3 regions of the Inquilinus sp. Marseille-Q2685 genome follow, and region 3 is predicted to be linked to each of the others. Evidence: riboswitches for the same ligand, from Rfam matches in the RefSeq annotation. Region 3 holds a riboswitch; each other region holds the start of a gene.
What was found. Region 3 has a riboswitch for cobalamin ahead of LG391_RS04940 (TonB-dependent siderophore receptor). Riboswitches for the same ligand answer to the same signal wherever they lie in the genome.

Region 1 (4,664 bases), on a different contig from region 3:
GGCCGCTGCGCGTCCTGGAATTCCTCCTGATCACGGTCCCGGGGCTGATCGGGCTGGTCCTCGCCCTGCGCGCCGCCATTCCGCTGATGGAGCTCGTCCAGGCCGAGCTGGCCCGGACGCCGGAGGCGCAGGAGGTCGAGGCCGCGCTGACCGCCTGGACCCGGGCCGGGACCTCGCCGGAACAGATCGATGCCGGGCTCGCCACGGCCTTCGCCGAGGACGACATCGACGGGGCCGCAGTCTGGCTGAAGGTGGCCGGGATGACGGGATACCCGGTCAGGCCGGAATGGCGGGAGCGGTACGAGGACGAGACCTCCACGACCAGCAGCGCGGCCCGGGCTGCCCGGCAGGCGGTTGCCGGCGCCGTGACAGGGGAGGGCCACGGCCTCTCCGGCCTGGCCGGCGCCTTCGCCGCCGACATGACCTTCGTCGGCGACCTGCGCGACATCGGCCGCGAGCTCTGGCATTTCGGCGGCGGCGACCCGGTGGACGAGCTGGCGCTGGGCCTGTCGGGCATCGGGCTGACCCTGACCGCGGCGACCTGGGGCTCCGGCGGGGCCGCGGCCCTGCCGCGCGGCGCGGTGTCGGTGTTCAAGATCGCGCGGCGGACGGGCCGGCTGTCGGCGCGCTTCGCCGAGCGCCTCGGCCGGATGGTGGCCGACGTGGTCGATTTCCCGGCGCTGCGCCGGCAGGTGCGGGAGGCCGGCTGGCAGGACACGGTGATGCGGCCCGGCGCGGTCTTCGCCGCCGCGATCCGCCGCGACCGCCTGGACGGGCTGGACGAGGCCGTCGGCGCCGCGGGCAGGGTGGCCGACCGGGTCGGCCCGGCGCAGTCGGTCGAGCTGCTGCGCTATGTCGACGACGTGCCGGACCTGCGCCGCATCGACGCGGTGTCGGCGGTGATGGGCGACCGCACCCTGGCCGTGTTCAAGGTGCTGAAACGCGGCGCGCTGACCACGGTGAAGGCGACGATCCGCTGGTCCCGGCGGCTGGCCGACCTCACCGCCACCGTGCTGTTCGGCGCGATCGGGTTCGTCTTCGCCCTGGTGTACTGGCTGCGGCTGCTGCTGCTCGGCCTGATCACCGGCGTGTGGTGGGCGTGCCGGGCCGCCTGCCTTGCCGCCCGTTGAGCGGTCAGCCGTCCAGCAGGTCGCGCGAGAGGATGCCGGCGAAGCTGGTCTCGGCCGGGCCGGTCATCAGCACATGGCCGTCGCTCTCGCGCCATTCGATCAAGAGCGTGCCGCCGTCCAGCTCGACCCAGGCGGTGCGCTCGGCCAGGCCGCGGCGCACCGCGGCCACGGCGGCGGCGCAGGCGCCGCTGCCGCAGGCCTGGGTGACGCCGACGCCGCGCTCCCACACCCGGTAGCGCAGCCGGTCGCGGGCCAGCATCTGGACCACGCCGATATTGGCGCGCTCGGGGAACAGCGGGTCGTGCTCCAGCACCGGCCCGACGCCGTCGATCTGCACCTTCTCGGCATCCGGCACGAAGAACACGGCGTGCGGGTTGCCCATGGACACGCCGACCCCGTCCGACAGCGCGCCGGAGGACACCGGCAGGTGCAGCGTGTCGGCCTCATGCGCCAGCGGGATGTCCTGCCAGCCCAGCCGGGCCGGGCCCATGTCGACCGTGACGCCGCCCTGGGGGGCGCCGCGGCATTCCAGCAGGCCGCCGCGGGTCTCGATCACGGCCTTGTCCACACCGCTGTCGGCCATGACCAGGGCGGCGACACAGCGCGTGCCGTTGCCGCAGGCGCCCGATTCGGTGCCGTCGGCATTGAGGATGCGCATGAACACGTCGGCGCCCGCGGTCTGCGCCGGCTCGATCACCAGCAGTTGGTCGAAGCCGACGCCGCGGTGCCGGTCGGCGATGCGGCGCGCCTGGTCGGGATGGATCGCGATCGGCCGCTCGCGTGCGTCCAGCACGACGAAGTCGTTGCCCAGCCCGTGCATCTTCCAGAACGGCAGGCCGTCCATTGCCCGCTCCCAAGGTCTCTCCCGCTCTCATATGGCATCAACCGGCCTCCGGACGCGAGGGCGGAGCCCTGCGTGATCGACAGGGCGAGGGCCGGCGGCTAGCATGGCGGCCGACGGTGCCCCGGGGAACCGGGGTGAAAAGGGAAGCCGGTGAGCCTGTCGGGCAAGGCCGGCGCTGCCCCCGCAACTGTAGGCGGCGAGCCCGCGCCCGAAGCCACCGGCTGACCCCGGGAAGGGGGCGTGCGGCGACGACCCGCGAGCCAGGAGACCTGCCGTCGAGAGTATGCGTGTGACGGGGCGGGGTGTCCCCGGGCGGCGCGTCGGGCGGCACCTGTCCGGCCGGCCTCCTCCCGCGACCCCTCGCCGAAGGCGGGAGATGCTGTGGTGTCCGATCTGACCGTGCGGCCGCTGGTGGCCGCGGATGTGCCGATGCTGCTCGACATGCTGCGCGAGCTGGCGGCGTTCGCCGGCGATGCGGCGGCGATGACGGCGCAGCGCGCCGACCTCGACGAGGCGCTGGCCGAGGCGCCGCCGCGCTTCCGCGGCCTGATCGCCGAGGACGGCAGCGGCGTGGTCGGCTACGTCACCTACACCATCGACTATTCGGTCTGGACCGGGGGCGACTTCATCCGGGTCGACGACGTCTATGTCCGCGAGCGGGCGCGCGGCCGCGGCGTCGCCCGGCAGCTGATGCGGGCCCTGGCCGATATCGGCGTGTCGCAGGCGATGCGGGTGCGCTGGGAGATGGCGTCGGACAATGCCGGGGCCCGCCGGCTCTACGACGGCATCGGCGCGGCGCCGCAGGACAAGACGATCTGGCGCTGGCCGGTGGCCGCCATGGAGTCCTTCCTGAACCGAACCGAGCCGCCGCCGGCCTCGGGCGGCGACGCCGTCCCCTCCGAATCCGGCCGCGGTCTGCCGGGCGAGGACGGCTTTATCCTGGTGCTGCGCCGGGAGAAGGACTGACCGTCGGCGGGGCCGCATTGACTCCGCGGCCCCGCCCGTCTAGAAGACCCGGCGCTGCGGGATGGGCCCGCAGCGAGACCCCACGGGGTGCCGCCAGTCCGCGAGTGTCGCGCACTGGCGCTTTTCCGTTTGGGGTCGCGCAATTCGAAGGGCGATCATGTTCGAAGGTCTGAGCGGCCGTCTCGGCGACATCTTCGACCGGCTTCGCAAGCGCGGCGCGCTGACGGAGGCCGATGTCGGCGCCGCCATGCGCGAGGTGCGCGTGGCGCTGCTCGAGGCCGATGTCGCCCTGCCGGTGGTCAAGGACTTCATCGACAAGGCGCGTGAGCGGGCGGTGGGCGCGGAGGTGCTGCGCTCGGTCACCCCCGGCCAGCAGGTCATCAAGATCGTCCATGACTGCCTGGTCGAGATGCTGGGCGGCACCGCGGGCGAGGCGCCCGACCTCAACGCCGCCACCCCGATCAACCTGATCGCCGTGCCGCCGGTGCCGGTGCTGATGGTGGGATTGCAGGGCTCGGGCAAGACCACCACCACCGGCAAGATCGCGCTGCGCCTGAAGAGGCGGGACAACAAGAAGGTCCTGATGGCGTCGCTCGACACGCGGCGCCCGGCGGCGCAGGAGCAGCTGAAGATCCTGGGCGAGCAGATCGGCGTCACCACCCTGCCGATCATCCCGGGGCAGGAGCCGCTGGCCATCGCCCGCCGCGCCATGGAGCGCGGCCGGCTCGAAGGCTTCGACGTCGTCATGCTCGACACCGCCGGCCGCCTCGCCATCGACGAGGAGCTGATGGCCGAGGTGGTGGCGATCCGCGACGCCACCAAGCCCACCGAGACCCTGCTGGTGGCCGACGCCATGACCGGCCAGGACGCGGTCAACGTCGCCCGCACCTTCCATGAGCGGGTCGGCGTCACCGGCATCGTCCTGACCCGTGTCGACGGCGACAGCCGCGGCGGCGCCGCCCTGTCGATGCGCGCCGTCACCGGCCAGCCGATCAAGCTGATCGGCATGGGCGAGAAGATGGATGCGCTGGAGCTGTTCCATCCCGACCGCATCGCCAACCGCATCCTCGGCATGGGCGACGTCGTCAGCCTGGTCGAGCGCGCGGCGCAGACGATCGAGAAGGAGGACGCCGAGAAGCTCGCGGCCAAGATCCAGAAGGGCGAGTTCGACCTGGAGGACTTGGCCTCGCAGCTGCGCCAGATGCGCAAGATGGGCGGTCTGCAGGGGCTGATGGGCATGCTGCCCGGCGTCGGCAAGATCAAGGACCAGATGAAGACCGCCGGCCTGGACGACAAGATGATCAAGCGGCAGGAGGCGATCATCTCCTCGATGACGCCGGTCGAGCGCCGCAACCCCAAGATCATCCACGCCAAGCGCAAGGTGCGGATCGCCGCCGGCTCCGGCACCTCGGTGCAGGACGTGAACAAGCTGCTGAAGCAGCACCAGCAGATGGCCGACATGATGAAGCGGATGAAGAAGCTGGGGAAGGCCGGGATGATGCGCGGCATGCCCAAGCTGCCGCCCGGCATGCTGCCGCCCGGCTTCAAGATGTAGGAGCGGCCCCGGCCGTTCTTCGTGAGTTTCGAGAATTCTAGAGTTTGACCTGAGGAGAGTACGTCAATGTCCGTCAAGATCCGCCTGACCCGCGGCGGCGCCAAGAAGCGCCCGTTCTACTCGATCGTGATCGCCGACACGCGCAGCCCGCGCGACGGCCGCTTCATCG
Region 2 (4,664 bases), on a different contig from region 3:
GTCGCTGGCGGTCGGCGAGGGCTTCGAGGTGCTGGACCAGCAGGCCCGCTTCATGCGCGGGCTGGAGAAGGCGGGCCGGCTCGACCGCGTGATCGAGATGCTGCCGACCGACGAGGAGCTGACCCAGCGCTCCGGCAACCGCGAGGGGCTGACGAGGCCGGAGCAGGCGGTGCTGCTGGCCTATGCCAAGATCACCATCTACGACGCGCTCCTGGCCAGCGACCTGCCGGACGACCCGGCGCTGGTCGACGACCTGGTGCTGTACTTCCCGACGGCGCTGCGCGAGCGGTTCAAGGACGCCATCCCGCACCACCGGCTACGGCGCGAGATCGTCGCGACGCACGTCACCAACAGCATGGTGAACCGGGTCGGCGCCACCTTCGTGTCGGAGCTGGCGGACAAGACCGGCATGGGCGTGGCCGATATCGCCCGCGCCTATCTGATCGTGCGCGACAGCTTCAGCCTGCGCGACATCTGGGCGGCGGTCGAGGCGCTGGACAACAAGGCCCAGGCGCAGGCCCAGATCCGGGCCATGCTGGCGACGCGGCGGCTGATCGAGCGCAGCGTCGCCTGGATCCTGCGCCAGCAGGGCCGCGGCCTCGACATCAGCCAGGACGTGGCGCATCTCAAGCCCGGCCTGGCCGAGCTGGAGAGCCAGCTGGACGCCGCGATCTTCGACGACGCCCGCGCCGTGATCGACGCCCGCGCCCGGGGCTTCGTCGAGGCCGGCTTCCCGGAGGATCTGGCCCGGCGCGTCGCCCGGCTGAACCTGTGGGCGGCGGGGCTGGACATCATCCGCATCGCCGACCAGGCCGGGCGCGGCGTCACCGAGGTCGCTTCGGTCTATTTCGAGGCCGGCCGCCGGCTGGGCCTGGCCTGGCTGCGCGACGGCGCCAGCCGGATGCCGGCCAGCAACCACTGGCAGAAGCAGGCGGTGGGGGCGATCGTCGACGACCTGTACACGCTGCAGGCCGACTTGGCGGTCCGCGCCCTGCAGGACGCGCCGGCGGGCGCCGCCGGGGCCGATGTGGTGGAGGCCTGGGTCGGCCACCGCCGCGCCCCGGTGGACCGGATCGACCAGCTGGTCTCCGAGCTGAAGGCGCTGGACCAGGTCGACCTGTCGATGCTGGCCGTCGCCAACCGCAACCTCCGCGGCTTGGCGACGGGGTGAGGGCGGAGGCGCCCTTACTCCTCGTTCATAAGGGTATGTCTTTTTTAGTCCCCTCTCCCCTTGCGGGAGGGGGACTCAAAGAAGTCGCGTCGAAGAGCTACTCCGCCCGCAGCAGTTTCTGCAGCGGGGCGGCCTGGCGCAGGATCGGCGACTTGATGACGATGTAGCTGAAGTACTTCTCGATGCCGAGCCGCCGGTCCAGCAGCGCCTCCATCACCTGCTGGTAATGGGCGATGCTGCGGGTCAGGAAGCGCAGCAGATAGTCGTAGCCCCCGCTGACCATGTGGCACTCCAGCAACTCCTCGACCGTGGCCAGGCCGGCCTCGAAGCGGATGAAGTCCTCGCGCCGGTGGTCACTCAGCGTCACCTCGGTGAACACGGTCACGGTCTCGGTCAGCTTCGCCAGGGCGATGCGGGCGCCGTAGCCGGTGATGTAGCCCGCCGCCTCCAGCCGCTTCACCCGCTGCAGGCAGGGGCTGGGCGACAGGCCGACCGCGTCGGCCAGCGCGGCGTTGGTGATCCGCCCGTCGGCCTGCAGCCGGGCCAGGATGGCGATATCGATCCGGTCCAGCTTCGGCGCGCCCGTCATCCTTCCCTCGTTCAACCCGTGCCGGCAGCACCCGGGGTCTCGCCCGAACGTCGATCCGGTGAGTCAGCTGGCGTGGTTTCCGAGAACCGGAGCGCAGCGGACATAGGTCCGTGAGCACCGGAAGCGCAGGAAACCGCGTCAGATGGCCGCCGGGCGGCGTTCGGGCTAGCCCCGCAGCGCCTCCTGGTGAGCTTTGGCAAGTTCCGCCATGCTGGTGAAGCGGAAATCGACCTTGGGCTCGGTCGCCGGCTTCATGGTGGCGCCGAAGCCGCCCTCGGCGTGGCGGCGGTGGATCCAGCAGGTGGCCAGGCCCGCCGCCGTCGCCGGCTCGTGGTCGTGGAACAGGCTCTCCGCCGTGTGCAGCACCTCGCCCTTGGCGATGCCCATGCCGCCCAGCTTCTCCAGCATGTAGTCGAAGTTGCGCGCCGACGGCTTGTAGCTGCCGATGTCCTCGGCGGTGAAGATGGCGTCGAACTCGACCTGCAGCCGGACGTTGCTCAGGGCGAAGCTGGCATTGTCGACATTCGAGAGGATCGCCAGCTTGTAGTACTTCTTCAGGTACTGCAGCGCGCCGGCGGTGTCGGCGAAGGCCGGCCAGTCCTTGATCGAGCGGCCATAGGCCAGCGCCTCCTCCCAGCTCGCCGCCACGCCCCACTCCTCGGCCAGGCGCTTGTAGACGATCGCCAGCAGCTCGCTGTAGCGCCGCGCCGGGGTCCAGCGCTGCTGCGCCGATTCGTGCCGGGCATGGGCCTCCAGGATCTGGTCGCGGGTCAGCGGCGCCTTGGCGCGGGCGGTCAGCGGCGCCAGCCCGTTGACCATGCCGGTCTCCCAGTCGATCAGCGTGCCGTAGCAGTCGAAGGTCAGGATCTTGAAGTCGGTCAGCTTCATGGCGGGTCTCCGGTTTCGGTCTCCCCGATTATCCGCGGCCGCGCCGGCAGGGGCTGCGCATTCGCGTTCCGCGGCCGGCAGAGGCTGGCGCGGCGCGGCCGTCCGGCAGCAGAAAATGCCGAGTCGCAGCCGGTCCGGGATGGGTGTCGCAGCCGCGTCATGGCGTGTCGGCTCTGGAGCGTGCGGGGCCGCGGAGTCGCGCCATGATCCCCGCCAAGAGGTGCCGGCCGATGCCGCCGATCAGAAGCGGCGGGCCGGAGAATTGGGAAGCCGGTGAGACTCCGGCGCTGCCCCCGCAACGGTGACGGCGGTGAAGGTGCGGCAGGGGCCACTGGAGCGATCCGGGAAGGCGCCGCACCGGGCCGGGAAGCCCGCCGGAGCCCGGAAACCAGCCTCGACGGAGTCTGTTCGGTGATCGCGGTGGGCGGTCGGCGGGCATGTTCGCGACGGGCCGGTCCGGTCCCCGAGCGCGCGTACCCGGATGCCACATCTGCGACCGTGCCCAGAGGAGAGGATCGGGTATGGAAGCGCGTTCGGCCATGTTGATGGATCTGCTCTCCCGCGCGCCGGGCTTCAGCCTGAAGCGGGATTTCTACACCAGCCCCGCCTATCACGCTCTGGACCTGGAGCACATCTTCTACAAGGAGTGGCTGTTCATCGGCCATGCCTGCGAGGTGACGCGGCCGGGCGATTTCCTGACCGTGCAGATCGGCGAGTATCCGGTGATCGTGGTGCGCGGCCGCGACCGCGCCATCCGCGCCTTCCACAATGTCTGCCGCCACCGCGGCTCGCGCCTGTGCACCGACGAGCGCGGCTCGCGTCCTCGCCTGGTCTGCCCCTATCACCAGTGGACCTACGACCTCGAGGGCAAGCTGATCTTCGCCCGCGACATGATGGACGCGATCGACCCGGCCGAATTCGGGCTGAAGCCGGTGGCCTGCCGCGAGGTCGGCGGCTGGATCTTCCTGTCGCTGGCCGACCAGCCGCGCGACTTCGAGCCGTTCCGGCGCATGGTCGAGCCCTACATGGCGCCGCACTTCCTCTCCGAAGCCAAGGTCGCCCACAGCTCGACCATCGTCGAGCGCGGCAACTGGAAGCTGGTGATGGAGAACAACCGCGAATGCTACCACTGCTCCGGCAACCATCCGGAGCTGTGCCGCGTCTTCTCCGACCAGCCGACCCTGACCAGCGGCCAGAAAGGGATGGAGGAGAACCCGGAGATCCTCGAGCACTGGCAGAGCTGCGAGGCGATCGGCCTGCCCAGCCGCTACCAGATCTCGGACGACATGCAGTACCGGGTGATGCGGGTGCCGTTCATCAACGACGCCCATTCGATGACCATGAGCGGCCAGCCGGCGGTGAGGCGCCTCCTGGCCGACTTCCCGACCACCAGGCTGGGCTCGATGCTGCTGTACCACTACCCGAACAGCTGGAACCACCTGCTGGCCGACCATGCGCTGAGCTTCCGCATCCTGCCGATCAGCCCGACCGAGACCGAGGTCACCACCAGATGGCTGGTGCACAAGGACGCGGTCGAGGGTGTCGACTACGACCTGCAGGCGCTGACCGAGGTGTGGACCGCGACCAATGACGAGGACCGCCGCATCGTCGAGGAGAACCAGCGCGGCATCCTGTCCCCGGCCTATGAGCCCGGGCCGTATTCGCGGATGCATGAGGGCGCGGTGATCCAGTTCGTCGACTGGTACGCCGACACCATCACCCGCCGGCTCGGCGGCGGCACCGCCGCCACCCCGATCCGCGACGTGGCGTAAGGGCGGCGGGACGTGCCCGGCCCTCTGACCGCCACGCCGAAGCTGTGGAACGCGAAGACCGCGCGGCTGCGCTGCATCGGCATCCGCGAGGAGGCGCCGGACGTCCGCACCTTCCGCTTCGAGGCGGAGGACGGCAGCTGGTTCTCCTACCGCCCCGGCCAGTTCGTGACGCTGGAGCTGCCGGTGGGGGCGGAGCCGGTGCTGCGCACCTACACCCTGGCCTCGACCCCGTCGCGGCCGCACC
Region 3 (4,664 bases):
GGTCGGCCAGCGATCCCATCAGCCAGAACACGATCTCCAGCGCGGCATAAGGGTTCGGCGACAGGTTGAGGGCCAGGGCGGTCAGGGCGCCGGCGGCGCTGCTGATGGCAACGCCGGCCAGGATCACCGTCGTGGTGCCGGCGCCGCGACGGGCCAGGGCCAGCAGCAGCAGCGTGGCCGCCACCGCCCCGGCGATGCCGCCCAGCGGCAGGGCCAGGGCGAAGCTGCCGGCGAGCCCGGTGTAGAACACCAGCACCGCGCCGAGCGCCGCCGACGCCGAGACGCCGATCACCCCGGGCTCGGCCAGCGGGTTGCGCAGCAGCCCCTGCATCGCGGCGCCGCCGATGCCGAGGCTGACCCCGACCAGCAGGCCGAGCAGCGCCCGCGGCAGCCGCAGCTCGAACAGCACCAGCGCCGGCAGGCTCTGCCGCCCGGCCAGCACGTCGCCGATCGCGACCGGCAGGTCGAGCGGCGCGTAGCCGGTGGCGACCGACCCGGCGAAGCAGGCCAGCACCGCCAGCACCAGGCCGGCGGCCAGACCCCCGTAGGATGGCGCTATGGCGCGGCGGCCTGCGGTCACAGCGGTCACCTCCCCTCTCCCGTCGCCTCGCGGGCGGCGTCGGCGATCAGGGCGGCGGCCTCGGCCACCTCCGGCCCGCCGCAGGTCCACAGCCGCGACGGCACCCGGACCACGCGCAGCCCCGGCAGCGCCGCCAGGATCGGATGGTCCAGCATCGCCTCGCCCAGGGATGGCGCCCCGTTCTCCGGCTGGTTCAGGATCAGGAGCCGCACCCCGGCCAGGGCCACGGTCTCCAGCGGGATCTCGCCGTAAGCCTCCAGCCCCCGTTCGGCGGCGAGGTTGCGGACACCGGCCCGGCGCAGGATCTCGTCGACCAGCGAGCTGCGGCCGGCGGTGAAGCCGTTCGGGCGCAGCACCACTGCCAGGGGCGGCGATGCCGGGCTTCGAACGGCCGCCAGCCGGCCGTCCATCGCCGCGATCATCTGCTCGCCGCGCTCCGCCTGGCCCAGCGCCGCCGCCATCTGGCGGATCTGGGCCCGGATCCCGTCCAGGCTTTCCGGCACGCCCAGCTCCAGCAGCGGCATTCCCAGGCGGCGCAGCAGCGCCACCGTGCCGCGGGGCGTGAAGGCCCCGACCACGACCAGGTCCGGATCCAACGCCGCGACCTCCTCCGCCAGGCCGCGATTGACCGGCACCGAGGCCGCCTCGGCCGCGACCACCGAGTTCTCCGGGTCGCGCGCCAGCCAGGTCACCGATTGCACGTCGGCGCGGTCGGCCAGGCGCAGCACCAGCGCGTCGGCGCAGAGATTGAGGGAGACGACCCGATGCGGCCGGGCCATGGCGGGCATCGCCGCGAGACCGAGGACCAGGAGCAGCGGGATCACGGCAGGGCGGCGCATCGCGATCAGAAGCTGACCTTCATGCCGAGATAGCCGGCCCGCCGCAGCGAGCCGTAGGACCAGACCTCCTCATAATCCTCGTCCAGCAGGTTGTCGATCCGGCCATAGACCTGCACCCTGTCGGTCACCTGGTAGGACGCCGCCAGGTTCACCAGCGTATATCCGTCCAGCGTCACCGGCGACGAATTGTAAGCCTCGTCGAAGGCCAGGTCCTTCTGCGGACCGTTATAGTCCACGCCGAGATTGACGGTCGCCGCGCCGTCCAGGAAGCGGTAGCTGACGTCGAGGCTGGCGATGTTGCGCGGCCGGCGCACCAGCTCCGCCCCCGTCGCATCCTCCGCGTCGGTATAGGTGTAGGCGGCGCGGATGGTCAGGTCGTCGACCGGCGTCACCGACAGGCCCAGCTCCACCCCGCGCGCCGTCGCCGTGCCCGGCAGGTTGGCCGAACCCTGCCCGCTGCCGACGATCAGGTCGCCGATCCGCTGCTCGAAATACGTGGCGTCCAGCACCACACGGTCGCCCCAGATCTCCTGGTCGAAGCCGGCATCCCAGCCCTCCGCATGCTCCGGCTTCAGGTCGGGGTTGCCGCGATAGGTGTTGGTGAAGCCGTACAGCTCGAACAAGGTCGGGTTCTTCACCCCGGTGCCGTAGGAGGCGCGCAGCTTGGTGCCCGTGGCGTCGACCTTGTAGGCCGCGGTCAGGCGCCAGGTGGTGGTGTCGCGGAACAGGTCGTTCAGGTCGCGGCGCACGCTGCCGGTCAGGAACAGGCTGTCGAACAGCCCCAGCTGATATTGCCCGACCAGGCCGGTCGTGCCGATGCGGCGGCTGAAATCGGCGAAGCCGCTATCGCTGTCCGCCTGCTGCTCCTCATGGTCGACGGCGAAGGTCAGGCGGTGCTCGGCCGGCAGCAGCGCCTCGCTGTCCAGCGTCAGATTGGTCTGGTAGTCGACCCGCGTGGTCTTGCCGCGATAGCTGGCGGTGATGGCGTCGTCGCTGTCGTGATAGTCGCGGCTGTCGTCGAGATAGGACAGGCCGACGATGTGCTCCCACCGCCCGTCCAGCAGCTTCAGCCTGCCCTGGATGCGGCCCAGGAAGGTCGAGCCGTCGACATCGTCCTTGCTGTCGATCGCGCCGACGCCGCCCAGGAAGCCATCGAGGTCGGTGTTGAAGCGCGTGGTGCGGCCGACCACGTCGATGTCGACCAACTCGCCCGGATGCAGCCCGATCTTCGCATAGACCGTGCCGTTGCGGGTGCCGTCGGCCTCGCTGCCCCGGCGCGCGGCCGAGGCGCCGTCCGTGCGCAGCCCGGCGGTGCCGATCAGGTAGTCGATGTCGTCGTTGCCGCCGCTGACCGAGGCGTGGCCGCGCAGCGTGCCATAGCCGCCGCCTTCGACCGAGGCGGTCCCGGCGGCCGGCCCCTCGCCGCGCCGGGTGACGATGTTGACCACGCCGCCGATCGCGTCCGATCCGTACAGCGCGCTCTGCGGCCCGCGCAGCACCTCGATCCGCTCGATGTCGTCGGCCATCAGATGGGCGAAGTCGAACTCCGACTCCGATGACGGGTCGTTGACCTCGACCCCGTCGATCAGCACCAGCGTCTGGTTGCTCTCGGAGCCGCGGATGCGGATCTGCGTCGTCTGACCGGCCGGCCCGGTGCGGCTGACGGCGACGCCTGGCACCTGGCGCAGCGCGTCGGAGAGCTGGCGGATCTGCCGGTCCTCCAGCTCCTGCCGCGTGATCATGGTGACGGCGCTGCCGACCTCCGCCGACGGCGTCGGCATGCGGTTGGCGGTCACCACGATCGGCTCGAGCGTCAGGGCCGAAGGGGTGTCCTGGGCCTCTGCGGGCACGACAGCGCCTGTCGCGAGCAGGACCAGGATGCAGCGGGACGGAACGGGCATGGAGACCTCGGGGGACACGCCTGTGGCACGTCACCGCGAACGCTGTCTCCCCGGCCTCGCCGGTTCGGCAACCACCAGGGCACCCCGCCCGGCGTGCTCGCGCGTGACCACGACCGACGGCAGGTCTCCTGGCTTGCGGGTCACGGCCTCTCCGCCGCCTTCCCGGGCCCCGAGGGGCCCAGTGGCCTGATGGCGGAGCGCTCGCCGCTCACAGTTGCGGGGGCAGCCGCAGCATTGGGCCGAGGCCCGCACTGCGTTCCCATTTGATCCCGAAGGAACCGTCGCGGCGAAGCTAGTGGGCCGCCGGCCGCGCCGTCAACAGCGCATCGAGGCCGAGCGCGGCGGCATTGGCGCCGGAATCCCGATAGGGCGGCAGCCGGTCCTCCTCGCGCAGCTCGCTGTCGCAGATCGCCACCATCCGCGGCACCCAGCGGACGACGTGGTCGACCAGGGCGCGCACCGCCGGCACCAAGCCGCGGCGCGAGGCGAACACCGCCTGCACCTCGCCCTCCGGCATACGCCAGTCCAGCAGCACATGCTCCAGCAGCCCGGCCTGCACCGCCGGCCGGCAGATATAGTCCGGCAGCAGCGCGGCGCCGAGCCCGTCGATCGCGGCCTGGCGCAGGGTGAACATGTCGTCGCTGGCCAGCCGCGGCACATGCGGCACCGACTGGGTGGCCCCGGCGGCGTCGGCCAGGGTCCAGACATGGCGGCCGTCGGCGCGATGCAGGTCGAGCGTGCCGAGGCGGATCAGGTCGACCGGCTCCACCGGCCGGCCGACGCGGTCCAGCAGGTCCGGCGCGGCCACCACCACGGCCCGGCTGTGGGCCAGCACCCGCACCACCACGTCCGAGGGCTCGGTCGGCGGCCGGCGCACGCGGAAGGCGAGGTCGACCCGCTCCTCGATCACGTCGACGCGGCGGCCGGTCAGCTCCATCGAGATCCGCACCGCCGGATGGTCGGCCAGGAAGCTGTTGATCAGCGGCGCGATCATGGTCTGCGCCAGGATGTGCGGGCAGGTGACGCGCACCAGGCCGCTCGGCTCCGACCGCGCCTGGGCCACCGCCTGCTCCGCCGCCTCGGCCTCGGCCAGCAGCGCCTCGCAATGGCGCAGGAAGGTCTCGCCGACATCGGTCAGCGACAGCCGGCGGGTGGAGCGCTGCAGCAGCCGCACGCCCAGCTCCTCCTCCAGCGCCGCGATCCGGCGGCTCAGCCGCGACTTGGGCAGGCCCAGCGCCCGGCCGGCGGCGGTGAAGCCGCCCAGCTGCGCCACCTTGGCGAAAAGGCGGAGGTCGTTGAGGTCGAGCATGGCTTTCATCCGAACTGGATTGTCCCATTCATAGA

Region 1: linked by a shared signal. The riboswitch ahead of LG391_RS24560 (GNAT family N-acetyltransferase) and the one ahead of LG391_RS04940 (TonB-dependent siderophore receptor) in region 3 are both predicted to bind cobalamin.
Region 2: linked by a shared signal. The riboswitch ahead of LG391_RS30015 (aromatic ring-hydroxylating dioxygenase subunit alpha) and the one ahead of LG391_RS04940 (TonB-dependent siderophore receptor) in region 3 are both predicted to bind cobalamin.

What each region holds. Positions count from the first base shown of each region.
Region 1 covers NZ_CAKAKL010000006.1:135,569-140,232, reverse strand. The annotation lists gene LG391_RS24570 (hypothetical protein) at 1-1,130, shown strand, start outside; gene dapF (diaminopimelate epimerase) at 1,135-1,974, opposite strand; cobalamin riboswitch at 2,072-2,266, shown strand; gene LG391_RS24560 (GNAT family N-acetyltransferase) at 2,359-2,940, shown strand; gene ffh (signal recognition particle protein) at 3,098-4,495, shown strand; gene rpsP (30S ribosomal protein S16) at 4,562-4,664, shown strand, end outside.
Region 2 covers NZ_CAKAKL010000009.1:231,525-236,188, forward strand. The annotation lists gene LG391_RS30000 (NAD-glutamate dehydrogenase) at 1-1,171, shown strand, start outside; gene LG391_RS30005 (Lrp/AsnC family transcriptional regulator) at 1,269-1,760, opposite strand; gene LG391_RS30010 (haloacid dehalogenase type II) at 1,926-2,648, opposite strand; cobalamin riboswitch at 2,850-3,060, shown strand; gene LG391_RS30015 (aromatic ring-hydroxylating dioxygenase subunit alpha) at 3,170-4,420, shown strand; gene LG391_RS30020 (hybrid-cluster NAD(P)-dependent oxidoreductase) at 4,433-4,664, shown strand, end outside.
Region 3 covers NZ_CAKAKL010000001.1:1,060,130-1,064,793, forward strand. The annotation lists gene LG391_RS04930 (FecCD family ABC transporter permease) at 1-580, opposite strand, end outside; gene LG391_RS04935 (ABC transporter substrate-binding protein) at 586-1,419, opposite strand; gene LG391_RS04940 (TonB-dependent siderophore receptor) at 1,425-3,320, opposite strand; cobalamin riboswitch at 3,421-3,618, opposite strand; gene LG391_RS04945 (LysR family transcriptional regulator) at 3,613-4,629, opposite strand.